2 regions of the Lactobacillus sp. A27 genome follow, and region 2 is predicted to be linked to the other one. Evidence: predicted binding sites of a transcription regulator. Region 2 holds the regulator's gene; the other holds the start of a gene.
What was found. The regulator Rex, encoded in region 2, represses fermentation and respiration genes when NADH is low (regulators of the CRP and FNR family bind a similar motif). The targets are predictions, from matches to a motif close to TTGTGAANTANTTCACAA.
Positions count from the first base shown of each region.

Region 1: the regulator Rex is predicted to act here: its motif matches at 4,414-4,431, upstream of adhE (bifunctional acetaldehyde-CoA/alcohol dehydrogenase).

Region 1 is NZ_JAEHNT010000109.1:427-7,944, reverse strand. Features, by position in the region: gene glmS (glutamine--fructose-6-phosphate transaminase (isomerizing)) at 1-1,564, opposite strand, end outside; gene adhE (bifunctional acetaldehyde-CoA/alcohol dehydrogenase) at 1,759-4,383, opposite strand; gene JEM49_RS09610 (amino acid permease) at 4,697-6,070, shown strand; gene JEM49_RS09605 (DapH/DapD/GlmU-related protein) at 6,106-6,507, opposite strand; partial or broken gene JEM49_RS09600 (thioester-forming surface-anchored protein) at 6,734-7,518, shown strand, end outside.
Region 2 is NZ_JAEHNT010000052.1:2,176-23,297, forward strand. Features, by position in the region: partial or broken gene JEM49_RS07290 (transposase) at 1-216, shown strand, start outside; gene JEM49_RS07295 (ABC-F family ATP-binding cassette domain-containing protein) at 315-2,228, opposite strand; gene JEM49_RS07300 (redox-sensing transcriptional repressor Rex) at 2,402-3,049, shown strand; gene JEM49_RS07305 (LytTR family DNA-binding domain-containing protein) at 3,189-3,647, shown strand; gene JEM49_RS07310 (LiaF transmembrane domain-containing protein) at 3,644-4,390, shown strand; gene JEM49_RS07315 (LacI family DNA-binding transcriptional regulator) at 4,424-5,410, opposite strand; gene JEM49_RS07320 (sucrose-6-phosphate hydrolase) at 5,423-6,880, opposite strand; gene JEM49_RS07325 (sucrose-specific PTS transporter subunit IIBC) at 7,102-9,051, shown strand; gene JEM49_RS07330 (hypothetical protein) at 9,189-9,482, shown strand; gene JEM49_RS10805 (hypothetical protein) at 9,568-9,750, opposite strand; gene JEM49_RS07340 (hypothetical protein) at 10,055-10,588, shown strand; gene groES (co-chaperone GroES) at 10,757-11,041, shown strand; gene groL (chaperonin GroEL) at 11,094-12,722, shown strand; gene mutS (DNA mismatch repair protein MutS) at 12,911-15,487, shown strand; gene mutL (DNA mismatch repair endonuclease MutL) at 15,487-17,397, shown strand; gene ruvA (Holliday junction branch migration protein RuvA) at 17,401-17,991, shown strand; gene ruvB (Holliday junction branch migration DNA helicase RuvB) at 18,039-19,055, shown strand; gene yajC (preprotein translocase subunit YajC) at 19,114-19,527, shown strand; gene zwf (glucose-6-phosphate dehydrogenase) at 19,636-21,087, shown strand; gene dinB (DNA polymerase IV) at 21,080-21,122, shown strand, end outside.

The DNA of each region.
Region 1 (7,518 bases), on a different contig from region 2:
GATCATTAATCAAAGCAACTACCGGAGTACCCTTTTCAATTAATGAAATAGTACCGTGCTTAAGTTCTGCCGCTGCAAAACCTTCAGTTTGGATGTATGAAACTTCCTTCAACTTAAGAGCAGCTTCAAGAGCAACAGCATAGTCAATACCACGACCAATGTAGAATGCATTTCTTGATTTAATCAAGTAGTCATCTGCAAGCTTCTTGATCTTTTCCTTACCGTCAACGATTTGTTGGATGCCTTCTGCAGCCATTGCCAAATCTTGACGCAAGTCCCAATCCTTAGCATTTTCATTATTCAACTTTTCACCAAGAGCCTTAGCAAGAACAGCTTGTAAAGCAATCTGAGCGGTGTAAGCCTTAGTTGAAGCAACGGCAATTTCAGGGCCAGCACCCAAGAGCATTGTGTAAGTAGCTTCACGAGAAAGAGTTGAACCTTCTACGTTAGTCATAGTTAAGCTTGGAATGCCACGCTTGTTAACTTCCTTCAAAACAACACGTGAGTCAGCAGTTTCACCTGATTGAGTCAAGAAGATGAAGAATGGGTGCTTGCTCATCATTGGGAAGTGGTAGCCAGCTTCTGAAGCCAAACCAACTTCGGTTGGAATACCAGTGTAATGTTCAAAGAGAGTCTTACCAACTAAGCCTGCATGGTAACTAGTACCGGCAGCAAAGATGTATAAACGGTCTGCCTTAGAAATAGCATCAAGAATATCTTGATCAACCTTTGGTTCACCATTTTCATCAAGGTAGTTTTGTGACATGTGACGCATTACGCCAGGTTGTTCATCAATTTCCTTAAGCATGTAGAATTCGTAAGCACCCTTTGAAGCTGCGTTTGGATCAATGTTCAAAACGTGAGGTTCACGGTCAACTTTTTTACCATCAACAGTTTCAATAGTGTAAGAATCCTTAGTAATGTCACCAACATCCCCATCGTGCAAATCAACGAAAGTCTTAGTTTGGTCCATTACTGAAATAGCATCTGAAGCAATGATGTTAAAACCATCACCGATACCAAGCATCATTGGTGACTTGTTCTTAGCGATAAAGACATGATCTGGTTCAGTATTATCAACAAGCAAGAATGCGTATGAACCCTTAACAAGCTTCAAAGCCTCCTTAAATGCTGAAAAGCCATCCAAATTCTTGTCGCGTGCAATCTTACCGATTAATTGTACAACCACTTCAGTATCAGTATCTGAGTGGAAGTGTACGCCTTGTAAGTACTTTCCCTTCAATTCAGCGAAGTTTTCAATCACACCGTTGTGAACCAAGTAGAAACGCTTAGTTTCATCAAAGTGAGGGTGAGCATTGTCAACAGTTGGCTTACCGTGAGTAGCCCAACGGGTATGACCAATACCTACCAAACCTTGTTCATCTGGAGTCAACTTTTCTTTTAAGTTTGAAATACGGCCAACAGCCTTAGTCAAATATTCATTTCCATTTAAATCATTCAAGTAAATACCAGCTGAATCATAGCCACGGTATTCCAAATTTGTTAATCCGCTTAAAATAATTTCTCTTGCTGGTTTACCAACAACCCCAACAATTCCACACATAAATTTTTCTCCTTTGGTCTAGTTCACTTTCTGACAGTGGACTAGTTTGATTTCATTGTTACAGTTGCAATAATATTCTTTTTTGCCAAAGCGGTCAAGTGATTATTATCGAAATTGGTATAATCGATTTTAGAGCAAAAAAACAGCGGTCAGTTTTAATATACTGATCGCCATTTTGTATGTGTAAATTTAAATTACTTAGTCTTAATATCCTTACCTTCAAAGCTGTCTCTTATCAATTGAGCAATTTGACTAATTAATGGAGCAACTGGGTTAGTTACAGTATTTTGGTCGCCGTAAGCTTCAACAGCTAATTGGTCAACCTTCTTATTGAATTCATTTTCATCAACACCGTAATCCTTGTATGCCATCTTGATACCAACTGATTGAGCTAAATCGATAATCTTTTGAACTAATTCTTCAATCAATTCAGCATCGCTTGAACCGGTCAAACCGATAGCTCTAGCAATTTCTGCGTAATCCTTGTCAGCACGGTAAACTGAGTAATGAGGCCACATAGCAAGCTTTTCTGGACGCTTAGCATTGAAGCGGATAACTTGTGGTAAAGCAATAGCATCGCTGACACCACTTGGAATATCAAAGGTTGAACCAACAGTGTGGGCAATTGAGTGTTCCAAGCCAAGGAATGCGTTTGAGTATGCCATACCAGCAATAGTAGCTGCATCGTGCATCTTCTTGCGAGCATCAAGATCACCATCATATGACTTCTTCAAGTTAGCGAAGATGATCTTAATAGCTTCAAGTGACCAACCACGAGTAAAGTCAGTAGCCATAGTTGAAACGTAACTTTCGATTGCGTGACCTAAAGCTTCAAAGCCTGACCAAGCAATCAAGCGTTTGGGCAATTTTTGTACGAATTGGTCATCAACAATAGAAACATCTGGGGTCAAAGCATAGTCACAAAGGGTGTGCTTAATACCAGTCTTAGCATCGCTAATGACAGCGATTGGTGAAACTTCTGAACCAGTACCTGAAGTGGTTGGAATACATACAAGTTGAACGCCGTTAATCTTTGGGAAGCGAACTACTCTTTTTCTGATATCCAAAAACTTTTGATAAGCTTCTTCAAACTTCATTTCTGGATTTTCGTAGAATAAACGCATTACCTTAGCAGCGTCCATGACTGAACCACCACCGATGGCGATGACAACGTCTGGTTTAAAGATGTTCATTCTGTGAACCCCATCTTTAATGACGTCGGTGCTTGGATCAAGCGTTACGGCCTTGAAGACTTCGTATTCTTTTTGACCACGACGCTTAGAGATAATGTCGGTAATTTCATCGGCAAAGCCTTGGTCAGCTACGCCTTCATCAGTAACGATGAAGAAACGGTTAACGTTTGGCATGTGACGTAAGTAGTTAGCTGCGTTGTGTTCGAAGTAGGTCTTAGAAGGAACCTTTACCCATTGCATGTTGTCACGACGCTTGGCAACAGTTTTAATGTTAAGCAAATCGCGAGCACCAATGTTGTGTGAGAAGGTGTTGGCACCATATGAACCAGTACCCAAGGTAAGTGATGGCAACATATTGTTGTAAAGGTCACCGATACCACCAAAAGCAGCTGGTGAGTTAACCAAGATACGGCATGCATCCATCTTCATTGAGAATTCTTTGATTACTTTTTGATCACTTGAGTGAAGTCCAGCAGTGTGACCACGACCACCGTAATCAAGCAATTCTGAACAAATTCTGAAAGCATCATCATGATCTTTAGCACGGTATAAAGTGAAGACTGGTGAAAGCTTTTCAGCTGAAAGTGGGAATTTTCTACCAACGCCCTTGTATTCAGCAACAATAACCTTGGTCTCCTTTGGTACATCAACGCCGCAGAGCTTAGCAATTTCATAAGCTGACTTACCAGCTACAGGACCTGCAACAGTACCACGTCTTGGATCGATGAAGTGTTCTTCAAACTTCTTAATTTCTTCTTTGCTCAAGAAGTAGCAGCTCCACTTCTTGAATTCTTCCTTAACTCGGTCGTAGATTTCATCATCTACAACAACTGAGTTTTCAGAGGCACAAACCATACCGTTATCGAAGTTCTTTGACAAAACAATGTCGTAAACGGCACGGTCAATATTAGCAGTCTTTTCAATGTAGGATGGGCCGTTACCAGGACCAACACCGATGGCTGGCTTACCTGATGAATATGCGGCCTTAACCATACCAGGACCACCTGTAGCTAAAATGGTTTGAACACCTGGGTTATTCATTAAATCAGTAGTAGCATCCAAACTTGGTTCTTCAATCCATTGAATTGCATCTTTTGGAGCACCCGCAGCAACGGCTGCAGCTTGAATGATCTTACCAGTTTCTACACAACACTTTTGAGCTTGTGGGTGGAAGCCGAAAATAATAGTATTTCTAGTCTTTAAAGCAAGCATAGCTTTGAAGATAACAGTTGAAGTTGGGTTAGTTACTGGAGTAACACCGGCAATAACACCTTTAGGTTCAGCAATCTTGGTTAAACCTAATTCCTTGTCTTCCTCAATTACGCCAACAGTCTTTTCGTGACGTAAACTATTCCAAATATTTTCACTAGCGTACATGTTCTTAGTAGTTTTGTCTTCTACTACACCACGCTTAGTTTCTTCAACAGCCATCTTAGCTAGTGGGTAAGCATTTTGTTCACCTGCAGTAGCAACTGCTTCACAGATCTTATCAACTTGTTCTTGTGTGAAGTTAGCCATTTGGTCTAATGCAACATGTGATCTTTTTACTAAATTATCAACCATGTCGTAAATTTGCTTTTTCTTCTCTTCCTCTGTTTGAGTCTCTTTTGGTTGTGTCTTAGCCATTATTTTATTACCTCTAAGATCTACTAATTCTTGTGAACTAATTTACAATGTCAACTATAGCACAATAAATTTAAAAGTAAACGCCATAATTTCCGTAATTCACTAGTGAACAAGCATAAAAAATCACTCTATAATTTACTCTCAGACTAATGAAAGCGGTTGCTGTTTTTACTAGTTTGTGAATTAACAAACATATTAATTTATATTATTCTTCTGAATTTTTTAAAAGCTTTCCTATAATCACTGGTGCTCGATTGCAAAAATGATAAAATATTAAGTACATGTGAGAAAACTGAGAATATGGGGGAAATATATGAGTGAGAAAAAATCAGAGACTAGTTCTGGATATAAAAGAACCCTAAGCAATGCTCACATTCAATTAATTGCTTTGGGAGGAACAATCGGAACCGGTCTTTTTCTAGGTGTCGGTGACAGTATTCATAGGGCCGGGCCTAGCGTTATCTTGATCTATATCATTGTAGGTATTTTCCTATTCTTGCTTATGCGAGCCTTAGGCGAAATGATTATGTCTGACCTTCATAAACACACTTACATTGATTTTATCGAACAATATCTCGGTAAAAATATCGGATTTATTACCGGATATCTTTATTGGATTAGTTGGATCACTTTAGGAATGGCAGAAACAACTGCCTTAGGAATTTATTTTGAATATTGGTTTCCCAATTTAAAACCATGGATTCCAGGATTAATTACAATTGCCATTTTGTTGATCATCAATCTAATTTCAGCTCGTGTTTTTGGTAATTTGGAATTCAGTTTTGCCATTATCAAAATCGTGACAGTAGTTGCTTTTGTTTTATTGATCGCTTATCTATTAATCACTGGTGGTAAAACATCATTTGGTCCTGTTGCCTTTGCCAACTTAGATGATCACGGTGGTTTCTTTGCTAGAGGTACTAAAGGATTTTTGCAAGGTTTCCAAATGGTTATCTTTAGTTTTATTGGAGTTGAACTTATTGGTTTAACTGCTGCGGAAGCCCAAAATCCTAAAACTACCTTAAAGCGAGCAATTAATCAGTTACCTGTTCGTATCATTTTGTTTTATGTAATGGCAATCTTAGGTATTTTACTAGTGATCCCTTGGTCAAAAGTAGCAACTAACTCCAGTCCATTTGTTCAAGCACTTGGAGCTACGGGAATTAGAAATGCGAGTTTAATCATTAACTTCGTTGTAATTTCTGCGGCGGTTTCATCTACCAATAGTTTTTTATACAGTGCGGGACGACTTTTGTTCTCAGTTACTTTCCACGGCAAAGGCAAGTGGAATCAAACTTTTGGTCACCTATCCAGACGGCAGTTGCCACAAAATGCTTTAATTTTGTCAGCATTATTTATGGCCTGCGCACCACTGATTACCTTGATTATCGGCGATCAAGCCTTTAACTTTATTTCATCTACTTCAACAAGTATGTTCTTGATCATCTGGTGCTTAATGGTTTTGACTCACATTGCTTACAGAAGAAAAACACCTGAAAATAAGTTAAATGACTTCAAAATGCCTGGCTTCCCTTACGTTGATTATTTGATTCTATTGTTCTTCGTATTGATGATCATCTTACTTTTGATTTTACCAAGCTACCGCATCCCAATGATTTCAGCTATCGTTACTTTCATCATCTTGTACTTAATCTCCAAACTATGGGGTGACAAAAAAGAAGCTTAAAAAAAGACGCGACAATGTTGCGTTTTTTTATTCGTCTATTTTTTGATAATTTTTGCAGGTACGCCAGCAACTACTGTGTTTTTCGGCACATCCTTAGTAACCACTGCTCCAGCAGCTATTACAGCATTTTCACCCACAATTACGCCTGGACAAATGGTAGCCCTGGCACCGATCCAGACATTTTTCTTGATAAGTACTGGCTTTAATTCGAGTTCTTTTCTCTGCTTAGGTTTTAAGCCGTGGTTAACGGAAAGAAGATATGCACCTGGTCCAATTAAAACATCGTCTTCAATGGTGATGCCACCTAAGTCAACCATCATCACATTGGAGTTAATAAAGACGCGTTCACCTATTTTGATGTTGTGGCCGTAATCCGTGTAAAATGGCAATCTAATTTCTGTACTCTTGGGGATTTTTTGTCCTGTGATTTCACTGATTAATTACCGCGCTTCACATTCATAATGACGCTGCGCGTTCAAGTTCTGCAACAAACGCTGATTTTGTTCGACAATTTGGCTCAGATCATTTATATGATCTGAGTTTTTTTATTTATTACACAATTTTTTAAAATATTAGTGGATTTATTAAATAATGAGTGTTATTATTGAAACTGAAATTTAGGTAAGCTAATTCAATTTTTAATTTGTGAAAGGAGGCGGCAATATGCAAACTAGAAAAAATGCTGTTTTATTAGCATTTATGATGATTTTGACTAGTTTACTATTGCTAGTAAGTTTATCTGCAAATATTACTCATGCTGCAGAAAAGGGGTCTACTTTAAACGGGCAGACACAGCAGTTTAATAAAGGTGAAGGAAACCCCAATTCGAAAGATTCGAAATCTGATTCAGAAGAAGCTACTCCAAGTAAAAGAACTAATTCTGAAGATAATTCTACTACTCAATCAAATCAGACGGCCACTGTAACGATTAATAAAATCGCTTCTGATACCCAGAAACAATTGGCCGGTGCTCATCTTCAAATTTGGGAGAATGGCAAGCTAGTACAAGACTTTACTACTACTGGTGAGGCAAGTGTGTTCAATCTGCCTAAAGGAGAATATACAATTAAAGAAGTATCGGCTCCTAAAGGATATGATGTAGCAAAAGCAAAGCCATTTACGGTTGCTGATGAAAATATTACTACTATTGGTACTACTGTAGGAGCTGGTACAGGTAAGACAGGTAATAAGATTTACATCGATTCTGGAAAAGAAGAAATTTATATCTATGGTCAAAATGGTCGAAAGGACTTAGGATATTGTTTCAATGCTCAAAAACATTATCCTGATCGTGATGATCCTGATGATGACAAAGGTGTTTCCTATGATAAAAGAAGCATCACAGATGGCTCTCCAGTTAATCAATTCATGGGTACACCACGTGAGTCAAAAGATGAAGATAGCTTAAAGGCTATTAAAACTATTATTTGGAATGGTTTTGCATCAAA
Region 2 (21,122 bases):
CTTTGGACGCCGTATCGTAAGAACATGGCAGGAGCAAAGGAGCACAACGATCATCAATTAATGGCGATTCGTAGAACGATTGAAAGCGACTTTTCGCTGTTGACCTATTACAATGCGGAGAACAATCAAGCTCGCAGTCTGATAGGCTTTCAAAGTCGATTAGAGATTGCGATATTAACCTATAACTTAGCTTATTGCCTAGAACGATTCAACTAACACCACGCGTATAAGGATATTGAATAATAAAATCCGTTACTTAATATAGCCATAAACACAAAAAAGACTACCACATATTGTGGAAGTCTTTAGATATGTTATTCAAAATTATCCATTTCTTCGATTGCCTTTTCCCAAGCGTTATTTGCATCATCTAGCTGTTTTTGAACATCAGATAATTGCTCTTGAAGTGGTCCAAGCTTATCAAAATTGGAAGCAATATCAGGATTTGCCATTTCATTTTGAATACTTTGTTCTTGTTCTTCTAATTCTTCAATCTTTTGTTCAGCTTTGTCAATTGCGCGCTGCAATTTTCTCTTTTGTGAATCACGCTGTTTTTGTTCTTGGTAAGAAAGCTTTTGCTGGCTGACTTGTTTAGTAGGTTGAACTTCTGTTGAAGGTGAGGCAGCTATTTCTTGCTTTGCTTTTTCATCAAGATAGTAAGAATAATTACCATTATATATCTTGGCGTGACTATTTCTAACAGAAACAATTTTATTAGCTAATTGATTAATGAAGTAACGGTCGTGAGAAACGAAGAGCAAAGTGCCATCGAAGTCTTTTAGTGCTTTTTCAAGCACTTCTTTTGCTTCAATATCCAAGTGGTTGGTAGGTTCGTCCATCAACAAGAAGTTATCGTGTTCAAGAGAAAGAACTGTTAAAGTTAATCTGGCTTTTTGACCACCGGATAGTTGTCCGACAGTTTTATCAATATCTTTAGCAGTAAAAAGAAAACTGGCCAAGATTGAACGAACATCACGTTCTGGCATTGTCTTATGACGATCCCAAACAGTGTCCAAAACGGTCTTAGAAGGATCAAGTCTTTGCAATTCCTGATCATAATACCCGATGTCTAAAGATGCGCCGTATTTAATGGAACCACCTTTAGGCTGCAATTGTTTCATAATGGTTTTAAGTAATGTAGATTTACCGATACCATTTGGTCCAATAATAGCTACACGATCACCTTTATTAATTTGGAAGGAAATATCACTAACCATTGTTTTGTCTGGATAGCCAATAGTTAAATCGTTAAGAATTAAAACTTCCTTACCAGAAGGGCGCTCGCTATTAAAGTGAATTCGAACCTTGTTCTTATGCTTTGGTGGCTTGATTCGTTCGATTTTTTCAAGCTTTTTACGACGACTCTGAGCACGTTTGGTAGTAGTAGCTCTTACTAAATTCTTTTGAATAAATTCTTCGTCTTTTTTGATCTCGGCCTGTTGCTTTTCATATGCTGCCTCTTGATCTTTATCACGTTGTTCACGCTGCATTACGTAAGCAGAATAATTACCCTTAAATGGAGTTAATTTACCAAATTGCAATTCGAAGATTTGAGTTGCCAAATGATCTAAGAAGTACTGGTCGTGGGATACAACCAAAATTGCACCGCTATAGTTCTTCAAAAAGCCTTCCAACCAATCAAGCGTATCCAAGTCAAGGTAGTTGGTAGGTTCGTCTAGCAAAAGCAATGCGGGCTTACGCAGAAGCAACTTTACGAAAGCTAATCTAGTCTTTTCACCGCCAGAAAGGCTGCCAATCTTCTTTTGCCAAGTATTTTCTGGAAACTTGAAACCATTCAGGATACTCTTAATATCTGATTGGTAGGTATAACCGCCTTTTTGTTCAAAAGCAAATTGCTTTTGGTCATATTGCTTAAGCAGTTCCTGGTCTTGGGGATGTTCCGCAATTTGTTCTTGCATGTGAGTTAAACTTTTTGCTTCCTTTATTAAGGGTGCAAAAACAGATTCCATTTCATCCCAAATGGTCTTGTCTTCGTTTAATGCATTTTCCTGAGCAATGTAACCTACATCAATGCCCTTGTTAACAGTGAATTCACCGTGAGTTGGTTCTTGCTCGCCTGTCATAATTTTTAATAGGGTAGTTTTACCGACCCCGTTGGGACCAACTAAACCGATTCGGGCATTAGAATCGATTGAAAAAGTAACATTTTTAAATAAAGTGTTGGCACCAAATTGTTGTTCTAAATCGTGTCCTTGTGCAATAATCATAATTTTTCACCTAACCATTATTCTACCATATGGTAGAAAGTGATCGAATACTAAATACATGTGAAAAATAATCTTTGTGAAAAATATATTTGGACAAACACCATGTTAACAGGTATGATAGATATGCTTGATTGTGCATTCACAAACATGAAATACAGTTGGGGGCTTCTATTATGGATAGAATAAAAATTCCAAAAGCAACAGCAAAAAGACTACCTTTATATTATCGTTATTTGATCATTTTAAATGAAGAAGGCAAGGATAAGGTTTCTTCCACTGAACTATCTGAGGCAGTTCAAGTTGACAGTGCTTCGATTAGAAGAGATTTCTCATATTTTGGTGCTTTAGGTAAGCGCGGATATGGTTATGATGTAAAGAATTTGCTGAGCTTTTTCAAAAAGATTTTAAATCAAGATACATTGACAAACGTTGCTTTAGTTGGTGTTGGTAACTTGGGAAGAGCGTTACTTAATTACAATTTTAAGCGAAGCAACAATATTAGAATTTCTTGTGCTTTTGATATTAATAAAAAAATTACAGGTCGTATTCTAAGCGGCGTTCCTGTTTACGATATGAAAGATTTAAAGCAGCAATTAAGTGATCAACAAATTTCAATTGCTATTTTAACTGTTCCTTCAACCGCTGCCCAAAAGACTACTGATGAAATGGTAGATGCGGGAGTTAAGGGAATTATGAACTTTACACCGATTAGATTATCTGCTCCTGCAAGTGTAAGAGTGCAAAATGTAGATTTGGCAACAGAATTGCAAACATTGATTTACTTTTTAGATTCTGAAAAGCAAAAGAACGATGAATTATAATCTTAAAAGACTACTTTTCTAAATGAAAGGTAGTCTTTTTTTACCTCTTAGTCATGAAAATTGACCACTTAGTCTAAATAGCTAGTTTTCACGCAAGATTCTTAGTTTAATATAGTTAAGTCGAAGGGAGGGATGAAGCTTGAAGGTAAAATTAAATATTGATCCTAATCAAAAGGAGACAGAAATAGTTATTAATGCTTCGGAATTAACGCCAGAAATTGAACAATTGTATCATGCCTTGCAGAAACAAACGCCTAATCTTGAGCAGATCGAAGCTATCAAAGATGATGTTTCTTATTATTTGAATTTAAGCGACATCCTTTTCTTTGAAACTGACAGTAAGATCGTCATGGCTCATACGACGAAAAATGCTTATCAAGTTAAATACAAATTGTATGAGTTAGAAGATATATTGGGCGGCAATTTTATGCGAGTAGCTAAATCTACTATTTTGAATTTGGATAAAATATATGCCATTACACGTTCGATTTCTAACTGTCAGATTAAATTTGAAGAATCATATAAAACGGTCTATGTATCGCGGCATTATTATCGTGATTTGCGTAATCGTTTAGAAGAAAGAAGGAATTTTCAATGAGAGGTAAATTGGGACGAGCTTTTTGGGGCCTCTTCTTTATTGCCTGTGCATTGTTTGTAGTTTTAAACCAAATGGGGATTTGGACTTACAGACTAGGGTTCTGGGCTGCGATTGGGACAGTGATTTTTGCAATCAGTTTATTAGATGGATTAATTAATCGGCGGATCACTGAGAGTGTCTTTTCCGTTGCGTTCATTTTAATGATTTTCGCTGAACCACTACATATTACTCGGTTAGTACCGTGGACTATTTTACTTGCAGCAGTCCTAATTTCAATTGGATTGGGGATTATTTTTCGCAATCGATTTCATACGGTGGTTTATGCAAATAAGAAAATTAAAAACTTTAGGGACAAAAGAGAAAATCTTACAGATCATATCTTTACTGATACAGTAAGCAAAGAACAAGGTTCTCATGTAGTAGTTGATCAAACTATGTCAGACACTTCTCGTTATATTCATTCTAAAGCACTAGAGACAATTGATGTGAATGCTAAAATGAGTGATGTTAACTTATACTTAGATGATGCTCAGGCAGCAAATGAAACAGTGACAATGAATGTCAATATAACAATGACAGATTTGACGATCTATTTACCATTATCATGGCAGGTAGAAAGCAACATGGCATCTACTTTCATGTCAGGTGATTTTGAAATTGATGGTACGTCTAACGGTGGTGGACCAACTTTAATTATTCAAGGTCGTTCGAGCATGAGTGATATCAAAATAGAATATGTCTAAAAAATAAGGCTTGGAAATCTCCAAGCCTTATTTTCATGCGGTTGTTAAACTTTTAATTAATTTAACAGGTAAGATGTAATGCTTTTTGTTAAGTTCTTTATTAGGATCACTAATTCTTTGAAGCAAAAGTTTAACTAACAAAATGGCTATATCATTGATGGGTTGAGCAATTGTTGATAATTCAGAATGGTAAGTTTGAATTTGTTTAGTACCATCAAAGCCAATTACTTTTAAATCTTCAGGTACTTTTAATCCTAACTTTCGTGCTTCTTGTAAAACTAAGATTGCGGTTAAATCATCTGTGCAAACAACACCATCAGGATGATCATTTTGCAGCATTTCGTGAATAGTTATATTTTTCAATAATGTAGAATCAGAAAATGCTACTGAACGAATGTGGGGAGTAAAATTTAAATTTTCTGCTTCGTTTAAATAGGCCTTTAATCTTTGGTCTGTGGGGTTACCTTTTAATTGTTTATTTCCTAAAAAGAAAATTTTATGACAACCACTTTGAATTAAATCATGTACTGCTAATTTGATTCCTTGATAATTATCACAACTGACAATAGGTACATTTTCGGATAATTTACGATCAAAAGAAACAATCGGCAATCCTAATTCTTGATATTCTTCGATTCCTAAATTATGAGCTCCGGCAATAATACCATCAACCTGGTTGGCTAAGAGCATTTTTAGGTAGGCACGTTCTTTTTCTTTATCTCTTTGAGCATTACAAAGGATTATCTTATATCCCTTTTCAAATAAAATGCTTTCGATATCTTGTATTAGTTCCGCAAAAAATGGATTGGTTATTTCTGGGAAAATCAATCCAATTAATTTCATTTTTTTGCCTTGAAGTGATCGAGCAAGGGAATTAGGTTGATAATTTAATTCTTTCATAGCTGTGAAAACTTTATGTTTGGTTTTATCGCTTAAATAGCCATGATTATTAATTACTCGAGAGACAGTTGTTACTGAAACACCAGCTTTTTGTGCAACATCTGTCAATTTTACTGCCATAATATCACCTTATTAAAGGATCATTTCCATATTGTAGAAAGTTCCTTGATAATTTGTATCTTGATCAAATTTAATTCGTTGGTTAACTGGATCAGTGAAAAATCTGCCAGTTAGAACATGTTCGCCACCGTTAACGAAAATTTCTACTAATGAGTGATCGACAAAAATATCAAGTTTTAAGTCTTCGTGTGGAGTAAAGCTAGTAGATCTAGTGGTGCCATAATCAACTGCTACTTTCTTCCCAGCCTGAGCACGATCCAAAGTTAATTTTCCATCGTTGGTATCAAACTTGATTTGCAAGCTTTCGCTTAAATCATCGTTAGCAGCAAGGCGCAAAGTGCCAGTTTGGTTAGCTGAAATATTTAACTTTAATTCATATTGGCCGGTAGTATTTTCTTTTATTGTCTTACCACTAACTTTTTCTTCATTTCTGCGTAATGACTTGATAGTTTCAACTGGTTCTTGAATTAGTTTGCCATCATGAATACTCAACTTCTTAACTTGGCTTAAGCAGTTAGCCCAATTTTCATCATCGGTTGGGTAAGTGGTATCAGGCAAACCAACCCAGCTAACTTCGTATGCAGTACCATCAGGGGCGTTAAATGCTTGTGTAGCATAAACATCGAAGCCTTCGTCGAGGTTGTGTAAAGGACCTGGGTTGATTAAACGGTGATTTTCAAAATCAATGTCATCGGCAATCACATACATGTTAGGGTAAATATCATCATAGTCTGCAATCTTTTTATCTAAACCTTGAGGGCAGAAAATGACTACGACTTTACCGCCGACGCGAACAATGTTAGGACATTCAATCATGTAGCCTAAATCGTGATCTGATAAGTTTAAGAAGCCTAATTCTTCCCAATTCTTAAGATCCTTAGATTTCCAAACATCAATATGACCGTGTTTTTCAGCTTTGTCTTGTGCACCTAAAATCGCATAGTAAGTGTCATTTTCCTTAAGAATTTGAGGATCGCGGAAATGTTCAGTGATGTGATCAGGATTCTTGAATAAAACAGTTTTGTCTTTGACGACACCATCTTTATCCATCCAAGCACCAATTTGGTAAGGAGTGCGAACCCAGTTTTCATCACGGTGATTACCTGTGTACATTAAGAATAATTTGCCGTCGATTTCACGAGCAGAACCTGAGTAGGCACCGTGTGAATCTGCCATGCTGTCAGGCTTAACAGCTAAGCCGAGATTGATCCAGTGAACTAAGTCTTGAGACTTGAAGTGGACCCATGATTTTAAACCGTGAACAGAACCAAACGGATATGATTGATAAAACAGGTGATATTCACCATTAAAATAAGAAAATCCATTTGGATCATTAACTAAACCTGAAATAGGGTGTAAATGGTAATGCATTTGATAAGCGGAATTTGCGGCCTCTGCTTGTAAGTCAAGTAAGGTCTCTGCATCCCATTTACTATAAGGTAAATAACGTTTTTCTCTTGTCCATTCCATAATTTTGCCTCCGTGTAAGCGTTATCTTTCATTTGTATTTTAGTAGATAATAAAAAATGTGTCAAACGTTTATCATATTTTATATCAGCAAAATTGGCTTATTAAGTCATAAGTCTGTAAAATAAATAAAGAAATTTCTGTCAAACGATTGACATATTTCATGAATGCGTTATCATAGTTAGTGAATTAAAAATAAAGCGTTTACATAGGAGGAAACAAATATGGACCACAAAAAGGTGGCTGAACGAGTAATTAAAGATGTGGGCCGCGATAATATTATTGCTGGTGCACACTGTGCTACTCGTTTGCGTTTAGTTTTAAAAGATGATTCAAAGGTTGACCAAAAGGCATTGGATAATGATTCAGATGTTAAAGGTACTTTTAAGACCAATGGTCAATATCAAGTAATTATTGGGCCAGGAGATGTTAATGATGTTTATGATGAATTCATTAAGATCACTGGCTTGAAAGAATTATCAACCGATGATTTGAAGAAGGTTGCTGCAGAAGGTAAAAAGAAGAATCCAGTAATGGATTTCATTAAACTTTTGTCTGACATCTTTGTTCCAATCATTCCAGCCTTAGTTGCTGGTGGTTTGTTGATGGCTTTGAACAACTTCTTGACTTCACCAGGACTATTTGGTTCTAAGTCAGTTGTTCAAATGGCACCTAATATTGCCGGCCTTTCTAACATGATCCAAGTCATGTCAGCTGCTCCATTTATCTTTATGCCAATTCTGGTAGGTATGTCGGCGGCTAAAAGGTTTGGAGCTAACCAATTCTTGGGTGCTGCAATCGGTATGATTATGACCACACCTAACTTGGGTGGTGCTACTAAGTTTTGGGATATCTTTGGTTTACATGTTGCACAAACTAACTACCAATACCAAGTTATTCCTGTCTTAGTATCAGTTTGGGTATTATCAATTTTGGAAAAGAGATTCCACAAATGGCTTCCGTCTGCAGTTGACTTTACCTTTACACCACTTCTTTCAATTATGATTACTGGTTTCCTTACTTTTGTAATTATTGGACCAGTCTTCAAGGGTATCTCAGACGCTATTACTAATGCAATCGTATGGCTTTACAACACTACTGGTGCCTTTGGTATGGGTGTCTTTGGTTTGACTTATTCAGCAATTGTTACTACTGGCCTTCACCAAAGTTTCCCAGCTGTTGAAACTCAACTTTTGGCAGCCTTTGCTAAGAATCCAGCAAGTTCTGGTGACTTTATCTTTGTTACCGCATGTATGGCTAACGTTGCTCAAGGTGCCGCAACTTTCGCAGTTTACTTCTTAACTAAGAACGAAAAGATGAAGGGTTTAGCAAGTTCATCAGGTGTTTCAGCACTTCTTGGTATTACTGAACCAGCACTTTTCGGTGTTAACTTGAAGTACAAGTTCCCATTCTTCTGTGCTTTGATCGGTTCAGGTGTTGCTGCCGCATTTGCTGGTGCAATGCACGTAACTGCAGCTGCCCTTGGTTCAGCTGGTTTCCTTGGATTCCTTTCAATTTATCCAAAGACTATTCCAATGTGGATTGTTTCTGTAGCAATCAGTTTTGCAGTTGCATTCATTCTTACTTATGTTTACGGTAAGGGTCACTTGAAGGAAGAAGTTGCAAGTCAAGACGTACCAGTAAATGACGCAACTACTCAAGCTGAAGAAAATCAAAAAGCAGAAAAAGTTTCAAAAGAACAATTATCATTAAAGGATGAAGTTATTGCTTCACCAGTTGACGGTACTCCAGAAAGCTTAACTAAGGTTAATGATCAAGTATTCTCAGCTAAGTTGATGGGTGACGGTGCCGCTGTTATCCCTAGTGATGGCACAATTTACTCACCAGTTACTGGTACTGTAACTATTGCTTATGAAACTAAGCACGCATATGGTATTAAGTCAGATGATGGTGCTGAAGTTTTAATCCACATCGGTCTTGATACTGTAAACCTTAAGGGTGAACACTTCGAAAGCTTTGTAAAACAAGGTCAAAGAGTTGAAAAGGGCGATAAGCTTGGTACAGTTGACCTTGATGCTGTGAAGAAGGCAGGCTACGACACTACTGTTATGGTAGTCATCACTAACACTGCTAACTACGCAAATGTTCAACGCATTACTGACGCTAGCGACAAGCACGGTGATAAGTTGATCGCTGTGACAGCTCATAATTAATCATTAATTTACTCTTCTCTAGAAAACAAAAAAGTTAGAACGATAGATAAAATAAAGAAGACACTAAGAAAGATCATTTCTTGGTGTCTTTTTTGCGTAATTAATAGTTGGATAGGTAAAATGAAAGGAGAAAAATAATGGTTTTACTTACAGGAAAAGGTGAGGAAATGCTATATCCATACATTGAATTGCCTGATGAAACAATAGTTACTCATTCGGAAATTAAACCAGATAATACTGTTTTAATTAATTTCGAACAGCCAATAGAAAATGGGTTTAGAGAAGCTAGAATTACACTTCCTAGTTATAAGTGGCTTTATAATGAGTGGTTTAGCAATGAGCAAATTGCTTCTTTTGAGGATTTTGTACATAAAAATTCTGCGGTCATTTATAAATATGCTAGATTAGGTGGAATTGATAATAGTAACTAGTAAAATATGCTATAATTTAAGTAAAGAAAAAGGAGACACAATGATCTCCTTTGCAGCCCGCTTTAAGAGCGGTGGTCGATATTATTTAGACGTCAGAAACGTTGCTCAATAACTCTTCCAAAGTTATCAAATTGAGCGGCGTTTTTATTTTTTGTCGTGATGATCGATGTAGGTCAGCAACGCCAACACAAACATCCCAAACAAAAGCATCAAAGAAATGCAATCGTAAACCGACATGGTTGAACCCTTTCTCTAGTTTATTGACCATAGGCCTCACCTCCAGTAGGTAAAACAACCACTGCTCATAAAACTTTCTGCGAAAGTAATTATATCGAAAGTTAGTTTGTAAAGGAAGACGAACAAGACAAAAAGCTCGCATATGCGGGCTTTTTAGTATGTCTATTTAAAACAAGAATCTAATTAACTTAATTCTTTTGCTGATTTGACCAAAAGATTCCAACTAATTGGATTTTTATGCTGAAATAGAGTAAAGATGTGAGTTGATTAAATTTTGATTATTAGTAGTGTTACACCTTAACAACATGCTATAATTTTGGCTAATTAAAGGGGAGATGATGAGAATGAAAAAGAAGAAAAATGAAACACTAAAAATCACTTGGATCATGACTGCTGTTTATTGGGTAGTTGGTCTATTATGCATGTTTTGGGGCAAGATAGATCATGCTTTTGCTAACCAAGTAAAAGATATTAACAATGTGTATGCACTGACCTTATTAATTATTCTGATTTTGCCACTGCTTTTTTCAATCTTATTATCCATGAAAGTGAAGCCACCACGTTTAATTTGCAATCCACTGGTTGCCGTAATTTACTTGCTAATCGTAATTGCAGCAGGGATGGCATATAATTTTCAAAATATTATTGGCTATTTCTTTCCGATTATTCTTTTTGTTTTGATGGCATTTTTGGCAATCTTTTATGCTTTGCTTAAAACCATTAGAAATAAGAAAAATGGTAAATATTATTTCGTTGATGGTAAAGATAAAGGGGAATGTAATAGCTTTTGGGATGCATATAAGCAATATTATGCGATGGGATTAACCTCTGGCATTATTGAAGGTTTACTAACTGTAGTTTTTAATTAAAAATAAAATTAGCACTCTTTTATAAAAAGTGCTAATTTTTTCTTGCTTTTTTTAATAAAACAGGTTATTATCATATTTGTAAGTTAGCACTTAAGAAATAAGAGTGCTAATCACTGATAAAGATATCAAAATTTTAAAAAAGAAAACTAATTATAAGGGGGACTAAACGTGTTACAACCAATCGGTGATCGCGTGATCGTAAAAGTTAAAGATGAAGAAGAAAAGACTGTTGGTGGTATTGTTTTAGCATCTAACGCTAAGAAGAAGCCAACTGAAGGTGAAGTTGTAGCCGTAGGTGAAGGTGCTTACGCATCAAACGGTGAAAAAATTCCTATGTCAGTTAAGAAAGGCGACGTAGTTCTCTACGATAGATATTCAGGCACCAACGTTGAATACGAAGGTGAAAAGTACTTAGTTCTTCACGAAAAAGACATTTTAGCAATTGCAAAATAATTGACGCAATTATTAGAAATTAAAATACGAGATTAAGGAGCATAGATAACCTATGGCAAAAGATATTAAATTCTCAGAAAACGCAAGACGTTCACTTTTAAAGGGTGTTGATAAGTTAGCTGATACTGTTAAGACTACTATTGGTCCTAAGGGTAGAAACGTTGTTTTGGAACAAAGCTATGGTAACCCAGACATCACTAACGATGGTGTTACTATTGCTAAGTCAATCGAATTAAAAGACCACTACGAAAACATGGGTGCTAAGTTAGTTGCTGAAGCAGCTCAAAAGACTAACGACATCGCTGGTGACGGTACTACTACTGCTACTGTTTTAACTCAAGCTATCGTACGTGAAGGTATGAAGAACGTTACTGCTGGTGCTAACCCAGTTGGCATTCGTCGCGGTATCGAAAAAGCTACTAAGGCTGCTGTTGATGAACTTCACAAGATCAGCCACAAGGTTGAATCAAAGGACCAAATCGCTAACGTTGCTGCTGTTTCATCAGCTTCTAAAGAAGTCGGTGCTTTGATTGCTGACGCTATGGAAAAGGTTGGTCACGATGGTGTTATCACTATTGAAGACTCACGTGGTATTAATACTGAACTTTCAGTAGTTGAAGGTATGCAATTTGATCGTGGTTACTTATCACAATACATGGTAACTGACAACGACAAGATGGAAGCAGACCTTGATAATCCTTACATCTTGATCACTGACAAGAAGATTTCAAACATCCAAGACATCTTGCCATTACTTCAAGAAATCGTTCAACAAGGTAAGTCATTATTGATCATTGCTGACGACGTAACTGGTGAAGCTCTTCCAACTCTTGTTTTGAACAAGATTCGTGGTACTTTCAACGTTGTTGCTGTTAAGGCTCCTGGCTTTGGTGACCGTCGTAAGGCACAATTACAAGATATCGCTGCATTAACTGGTGGTACTGTTATCACTGAAGATCTTGGTCTTGAACTTAAGGACACCAAGATTGATCAATTAGGTCAAGCTCGTCGTATCACTGTAACCAAGGACTCAACTACTATTGTTGACGGTGCTGGTTCAAAGGATGCTATTGACGAACGTGTTGACACTATCAGAAAGCAAATCGAAGACTCAACTTCAGACTTCGACAAGAAGAAGTTACAAGAACGTCTTGCAAAACTTACTGGTGGTGTAGCTGTTATCCACGTTGGTGCTGCTACTGAAACTGAACTTAAGGAACGTCGTTACAGAATTGAAGACGCTTTGAACTCAACTCGTGCTGCCGTTGACGAAGGTTACGTTGCTGGTGGTGGTACAGCTTTAGTAAATGTTGAAAAGGCTGTTCGTGAAGTTAAGGGTGAAACCACTGATGAACAAACAGGTATCAACATTGTTCTTAGAGCTTTGAGCGCACCAGTTCGTCAAATTGCTGAAAACGCTGGTAAAGATGGTTCAGTAATCTTAGACAAGCTTGAACACCAAGAAAACGAAATTGGTTACAATGCTGCTACTGATAAGTGGGAAAACATGGTTGACGCTGGTATTATCGACCCAACCAAGGTAACTCGTACTGCTTTACAAAATGCTGCTTCAATTGCTGCTCTTCTTCTTACTACTGAAGCTGTTGTTGCAGAAATTCCTGAACCAAAGCCAGTACAACCAGCAGGTAACCCTGCAGGCGCACCAGGAATGGGTATGTAATTGTAGCTTTTTAGCACAACACTCTCACTCTATTTCAAAAAACAAATAAATATTAAAAACTTCGAAGTTGAAAAAAGTTCAGCTTCGAAGTTTTTCTTTTCTCTTCCTTTATAGCGTATAATACTTAACAGTAACTCACTCTAGATGAAAATAGGAAAGGGACGTAAATGGCTGAGAAAACAACTCCTATGATGGAGCAATATTATGAAATAAAGAAGCAATATCCTGACGCCTTTCTTTTTTATCGCGTCGGAGATTTTTATGAATTGTTTGAAGATGATGCGGTTAAAGGGGCACAGATTCTAGAATTAACTTTGACACATCGCTCAAATAAGACCAAGAACCCTATTCCAATGGCTGGCGTTCCGCACATGGCTGTGGATACTTATGTGAATACTTTGGTTGAAAAAGGGTATAAAGTAGCTCTTTGTGAACAACTTGAAGATCCTAAAAAAGCTAAAGGCATGGTGAAGCGAGGCATCATTCAACTAGTAACTCCGGGTACCATGATGAATGAAGGACCTAATGATGCCAAGGATTCTAATTATTTAACTTCTGTAGTTACTACTAAAAGTGGCTTCGGTTTAGCTTACAGTGATTTATCCACCGGTGAAATTTATTCTACTCATTTGAAGAGCTTTGCCGCAGTTTCTAATGAACTTTTGTCTTTGAGAACAAGAGAAGTTGTGTATAACGGCCCATTAACTGAACAAAACAAGGACTTTATGCACAAGGCAAATATTACGGTTTCAGCACCTACACCAATTGAAGGCGAGCATGCGGAAATTTCGTATGTTGAACAGAATTTGACCAATACAGCCGAAAAAGAGGCAACACGTCAATTAGTCGGTTACTTGCTTTCAACGCAAAAGCGAAGCTTAGCTCACTTACAAATTGCTAAGAGCTATGAAGTAAATCAGTATTTGCAGATGTCACATACTGTACAAAACAATTTGGAATTAGTGGCATCAGCTAAGACCGGTAAAAAGATGGGGTCACTCTTCTGGATATTAGACAAGACCCATACCGCCATGGGAGGTCGTCTACTCAAGCAATGGTTGGCCCGTCCATTGTTAAATGTGGATATCATTAATCATCGTGAAGAAATGGTTCAAGCATTACTTGATGGCTATTTTACCCGAGAAAATGTGATTGATGCCTTAAAAGGTGTATATGACCTAGAACGTTTAACAGGACGAATTGCCTTTGGCAATGTTAATGCCCGTGAATTATTGCAATTGTCGCGTTCTTTGCAAGCAGTGTCGGTTATTCTTGATGCACTTAATCAATCTGACAGTGATGTTTTGACAGATTTCGCCAAAAAAATTGATCCTTTAAAGGGTGTTGCTGAATTAATTTCTACTACTCTAGTAAAAGATCCACCACTTTTAACCACAGACGGTGGATTAATTAGAGATGGTGTGGATAAACAACTCGATCGCTATCGGGATGCCATGAACAATGGTAAAAAGTGGCTTGTTCAGATGGAAACTGATGAACGTCAAAAGACAGGCATTGACAACTTGAAAGTCGGTTTCAATAAGGTCTTTGGCTACTATATTCAAGTATCTAATGGTAACAAGAGTAAGGTGCCTCTTGATCGCTATACTCGTAAGCAAACTTTAACTAATGCAGAACGCTACATTACTCCAGAGTTGAAAGAGCATGAAAATTTAATTTTAGAGGCGCAGACTCGTTCAACTGATCTTGAATATGATTTATTTGTTCAATTGCGTGATGAAGTCAAGAAGTACATTCCTGCTTTGCAAAAATTGGGTAATCAATTAGCTGCCTTAGATGTTTATTGTGGCTTCGCTACAGTTGCTGAACAAAACAATTATTGTCGCCCATCTTTCCACACTGATAGTCAAGATATTGACGTCGTTAATGGTCGTCACCCGGTTGTGGAAAAAGTAATGACTGCAGGTTCATATATTCCTAATGATGTGAAGATGGATTCTGCTACAAATATCTTTTTGATTACTGGACCAAACATGTCAGGTAAGAGTACTTATATGCGGCAGATGGCGTTAATTGCCATTATGGCGCAAGTTGGTTCATTTGTCCCTGCTGATAGTGCAGCTTTACCTATCTTTGATCAAATTTTTACTCGTATTGGTGCAGCTGATGATTTGATTTCTGGTCAAAGTACTTTCATGGTGGAAATGAGCGAGGCAAACGATGCTTTGCAATATGCTACGAAGCGCAGTCTAGTTTTATTTGACGAAATTGGACGTGGTACGGCTACTTATGATGGTATGGCCTTAGCGGGTGCTATTGTTAAATACTTGCATGATAAAGTTGGTGCCAAGGCACTTTTTGCTACGCACTATCATGAATTAACCAGCCTTGATGAAACACTCGATCATTTAAAAAATATTCACGTTGGGGCGACCGAAGAAAATGGTAAGTTGATTTTCTTACATAAAATCTTGCCAGGTCCTGCTGATCAAAGTTATGGTATCCACGTTGCACAGCTTGCTGGCTTGCCACGTGCCGTTTTACGTGAAGCAACTAAATTATTGAAGCGCTTAGAAGCACAGGGGAGTGAACTGGCACCAGTTAGTCAGCAACTTGATTTATTTGCCCAACCAGCAACGGATTCTGATGAAATTGAAGATAATGACAGTGAAAATAGTCCGATGACCGATGCGGAACAAGATGTGCTTGATGATATTTCTAATCTTTATTTAGCTGATAAGACACCATTGCAAATCATGCAAATGGTAGCTGATTGGCAAAAGGACTTGAAGGATGATAAGTAATGGCTAAAATTCACGAGCTATCTGAAAATTTAACTAATCAGATTGCAGCGGGTGAAGTAATAGAGCGTCCGGCTAGTGTAGTTAAAGAACTTGTGGAAAATTCACTTGATGCTGGTGCAACGAGAATTAGAGTCGATTTTATTGATGCCGGATTAAAGCAAATTGTAGTCCAAGATAATGGAACTGGAATTGCACGTGATCAAGTAGATTTAGCATTTACTAGGCATGCCACAAGCAAGATTAACAATGAGCATGATTTGTTCAAGGTTTCTACTTTAGGATTTCGTGGTGAAGCTTTAGCTTCAATTTCCGCTGTTAGTCATGTCGAAATTGTGACAGCCACAGAAAATGCGATTGGGATTAAGGCAGAATTTAGTGGCGGCAGTAAAAAAGGCCAAGAAGATGCAGCGTCACAAAAAGGAACTAAAATTACAGTTCGAGACCTATTCTTTAACACGCCTGCGCGATTAAAGTATTTACGTAGTCCACGGACTGAAATTATGAAAATTGTGGATATTATTAACCGTTTATCTTTAGGTTATCCGCAAGTTTCGTTTACCTTGTCAAATACGGGTAAAGTTTTACTCAGAACAACTGGCAATGGCAATTTAAAACAGACGATCGCTAATGTATATGGCCGTCATATTGCTGAAAAAATGGAAAGTTTTGAAGCAAAAGACAGTGATTTTAAGATTACAGGATTAATGTCCAAGCCGGAATTAACTCGTTCTACGCGCAACTTTATCTCGATCTTATTGAATGGCCGTTATATCAAGAATTTTCAATTGAATAATGCCATTATGGATGGCTACGGTTCAAAATTAACGGCGCGTCATTATCCTATTGTTGTGATCGCTATTCATGTTGATCCATTATTAGTAGATGTGAACGTCCATCCCACTAAGCAAGAGGTACGTTTATCTAAAGAAAAAGAACTTAGTCGTCTGATCACTGGTGCCATTAGCGATGCTTTACTAGATAAAGCTGAACAAAGTAGCGGTTTTGCCAATTTAGAAAATAAACGTGAAACTTTAGTTGATCAATTAGAGTTCAACCTCAATCAAGACGTTGTCAATACAACGCGTAAGACGCCGGAAGTTCATGAAGAAGCTGAGAAGCCAGAGTTTTTAGTAAAACAAGAAGCCAAAAAAGTTGAGGAGCCTAAAAAAGAAACTGCGCATAACTATGTGGATATCAATATCCCACGTGAGGATGATCAATATATCATTACTAAAACCTGGGATGAGAATGTTGCCTTGCAACAAAAATTGATGCCGTTTAGCAATAAAAAGGTAGATCAAGAAGTTATTTCGACGGGGGATGAAACTTTAGCCAATAATTTGCCGCGCCTTGCTTATGTTGGAAAAATGGATACGTATATACTGGCTGAAAATGATGGTGACTTATATTTGATTGATCAAGTGGCCGCCAGACGCCGTCTTCAATTTGAACAAATCTATCAAACTATTACTTCTAAAAAAATAGTGCAGCAAGGTTTGCTGACACCGATTGTGTTGGAATTTGGTAATTTGGATTTTTTGCAAATTAAAGATAAAATTGATCAAATTAAGCAACTAGGCATTTATTTAGATGAATTTGGTCAAAATAGTTTTATTGTGCGTTCGTATCCTACATGGATTCATGAGCATGTCGAAGAATCCATCCGTGAAATTTTGGATAATTATTTGAATCTTGATAAGGGTAAATCACAAAATTTATTTAAGCGAGTAGCAGCGTTAGAAGCTAAACGCAATGTTAAAGGTAAAATCAATTTATCCGCTGCAGAAGGTGCACAAATTATTGCGGATCTGCGTAAAACGTCCGATCCTTATCATGATGCAGATGGTCAGTTAATTTTAGTGCGGATAAGTCAGAACGAGTTAAGAAAAATGTTCAAGAAGGATGAATAATAAATGTACGAATATTTTGAAGGAATAGTTACAGTTATTACACCAAGTTATATCGTAGTCGATGTAAATGGCGTAGGTTATAAAGTATATAGCCCAACTCCTTTTGCTTACCAAAAGGGAGATAAAGCTAAGATCTTTATTGAACAAATTGTAAGAGATACAGGAATTACTCTTTATGGTTTTCAAAGTGAAGATGATAAGGGGCTCTTTCTTAAACTCTTAAGCGTTAGTGGGATTGGTCCTAAGAGTGCCTTAGCAATCATGGCAGCTGAAGATGCCAACTCTTTAGCCGAAGCAATTGAACAGGGAGAAGTAAAATATTTAACTCGTTTTCCTGGTGTCGGCAAAAAGACGGCGTCTCAGATTGTGCTTGATTTGAAGGGCAAGCTAGGCGATTATGTTGCTCGACTTGATCGTCAAGATGAAGAACAAGGAAATATCTCGCCAGCATTGAATGATGCTTTGTTAGCATTAATTGCTTTAGGTTATACTCAAAAAGAAGTCGACCGCATTACTCCTAAGCTTGAAGAAGTTAATGCAGATACAGCCGATCAATACATTAAAAAAGGTTTAGCATTACTGCTTAAGAAGTAGATCTTGCTATAATAGTAAATATTGATATAAGTGAGGAAGTGAAACTGGTGGCAGAAAATGAAGATGCAGTAACTTCAGGTGAAGTAGAAAATTCTGAAGAAGAGCAAATGGAATTGTCTTTAAGACCCCAAACTTTGGATCAATATTTAGGTCAAAAGCGTGTTAAAAAAGAAATGTCCATTTATATTAAAGCCGCAAAACAGCGTGATGAGGCTTTAGATCATGTCTTGCTTTATGGACCACCAGGTTTAGGTAAGACAACTTTAGCTTTTGTAATTGCAAATGAACTTGGCGTGCATTTAAAGAGTACAAGTGGTCCTGCGATTGAAAAAGCGGGGGATTTAGTAGCACTACTTTCAGATCTTGATCCAGGGGATGTGCTTTTTATTGATGAAATTCATCGTCTTGCTAAGCCTGTTGAAGAAGTTTTGTATTCAGCAATGGAAGACTACTATATTGATATCGTAATTGGTGAAGGGCAGACTACACATGCTGTTCACGTGCCGTTGCCACCATTTACTTTGATTGGGGCAACAACCTTGGCTGGTCAATTATCTGCACCACTCCGAGATCGATTTGGTATCGTTGAACACATGCAGTATTACACAATTGATGAACTAGAAAAGATTGTCCAACGATCAAGTGATGTTTTCCATACTTCAATTGCACCTGAGGCGGCTCATGAATTAGCCCGAAGGTCTCGAGGAACGCCGCGTGTAGCTAACCGTCTTTTGAAACGTGTTCGTGATTTTGCGGAAGTTAAAGGTGAAAAGACAATTTCTCTTGCCACAACTGAAGGTGCACTGAAGCAGCTTCAAGTGGATGACGAGGGATTAGATCAGACTGACCGTCGTTTGTTACGGACAATGATTGAAGGCTACAATGGTGGACCGGTTGGTATTAGAACCTTGGCTGCTAATGTAGGTGAAGATATGGAAACAATTGAATCACTCTATGAGCCTTATTTGTTGCAGCATGGATTTATTTTGCTTACACCACGTGGGCGAATGGTGACAGACAAGGCATATTTGCAATTAGGTTTTCCTGTTCCAGGTGATAAATAATATTATTTTCTGTATAATAGACATAATATCTAGACAATAATTTTATGAGGTGAAAGATTTGAATACTTTATTTTTAGCAAATGCTGGCGCTGCTGGTGGCAGCAACATGATGATGATCGTCTTATTTATCGTTTTGATCGGTTTTACTTACTTTGGTATGATTCGTCCGCAAAAGAAGCAACAACAACAAAGATTGCAAATGATGGATAAGTTGAAGAAGGGTGACGGCGTTGTTTTAGTTGATGGTTTGCACGCTAAAGTTGATAAGATCAACAGTGACAAGACTATCGTAGTAGATGCAGACGGTATTTACTTAACTTTCGAAAGAATGGCCGTTCGCCGCGTTATTCTTGCTGCAGCACCAGTTGAAGAAAATGATGCTCCTGCAGCAGATAAGACTGAAGATGCACCTGCTAAAGAAGATAATAAGAGCACTGATGCTTCTTCAGATGAAACTAAAGAAGACAAATAATTAATAATAGCAAAAGCGTCAATTCAGACGCTTTTTGTTTTGCCATGAAAAAGCTTGTTGTAAAATAGAAATGATTTAAAAAAGCAAATTAAAGAAAAGGATAGTATTATGAAAAATATTCCTGTAGTTATGATTATTTTTGGTGGTAGTGGTGATTTAGCTCACCGTAAGCTTTACCCAGCTTTGTTTAATTTGTATCAACAAGGCTTAATTCATGATAATTTTGCCGTAATTGGAACAGCTCGTAGACCTTGGTCACACGAATATTTACGTGAACAAGTTAGTGATGCTGTTCATGAAACTCACGATGAGGTTGATGAAAATAGTTTAAAGCATTTTGCTAGCCATTTTTACTATCAATCACATGATGTTACAAATGTTGAACACTATGAGACACTGAAAAAATTAGCTCAAGAATTAGACGATCGTTATTGCGCACATGGAAACCGTCTCTTTTACATGGCAATGGCCCCAAGATTCTTCGGTACGATTGCTACACATATCAATGACCAATGCTTAACAGGTAGTGGCTTTAATCGAATCGTAGTAGAGAAGCCGTTTGGTCATGATTTGGCATCTGCCGAAAAATTAAATAAAGAAATTACCGCTTCATTTAATGAAGATGATATCTTTAGAATTGACCACTATTTGGGCAAAGAAATGGTTCAAAATATTATGCCAATGCGTTTTACCAATCCTTTAATCAAAAATATTTGGTCAGCTGATTACATTAAAAATATTCAAGTCACTTTGGCAGAACGATTGGGAGTGGAAGCACGTGGTGGTTACTATGATACTTCTGGCGCTTTGCGTGATATGGTTCAAAATCATATCTTCCAGATCATTACTTTGCTTGCTATGCCAGAACCTAAAGATTTAACTTCTGCTAGTGTCCACAAGGCTAAGCAGGATTTGCTTGAAGGCATGATCATTCCTAGTCCAGAGGAAGTGAAAAAAGATTTTGTTCGCGGTCAATATTTAGGTAGTGATACTACTTTTGCTTATAAACAAGAACCAAATGTAGATGAAAATTCTACTACTGAGACCTTTGTAGCTGGTAAAGTTAAATTTAAGGAAGGCCCAATTGCTGGGGTACCGATTTACTTTAGAACCGGTAAAGAATTTAAGGAAAAGAAGAATAGAATCGATATCGTATTAAAGCATATCAATAATCCTTATGGTCAAGCTCATTCCAACAATATTACGATTGAAATTGATCCTACTAGCAAGATTTATATCACTATTAATGGTAAAAAGATCGATCAACCAGGAATTAGACGCGAAGATTTAACCTATGAATTTTCAAAATCTGAAATGGTAAAAGTTCCAGACGGCTATGAGCGGCTTTTACATGATGTTTTTGTCAATGATTCAACTAACTTTACCCATTGGAGCGAATTAAAACGTTACTGGGAATTTATCGATTCTGTTGAAGCTGATTGGCAAAAAGAAAATGAAGCAGGCAATGCCAAAATTGCTCAATATTTGCCATATAGAATGGGCCCAAAGGAAGCAAACGATATCTTCGAGGCTCCAACGGAACATTGGATTTATGAATAAGCAAAATTTATTGCCGCAAAACGACATCCATCGTC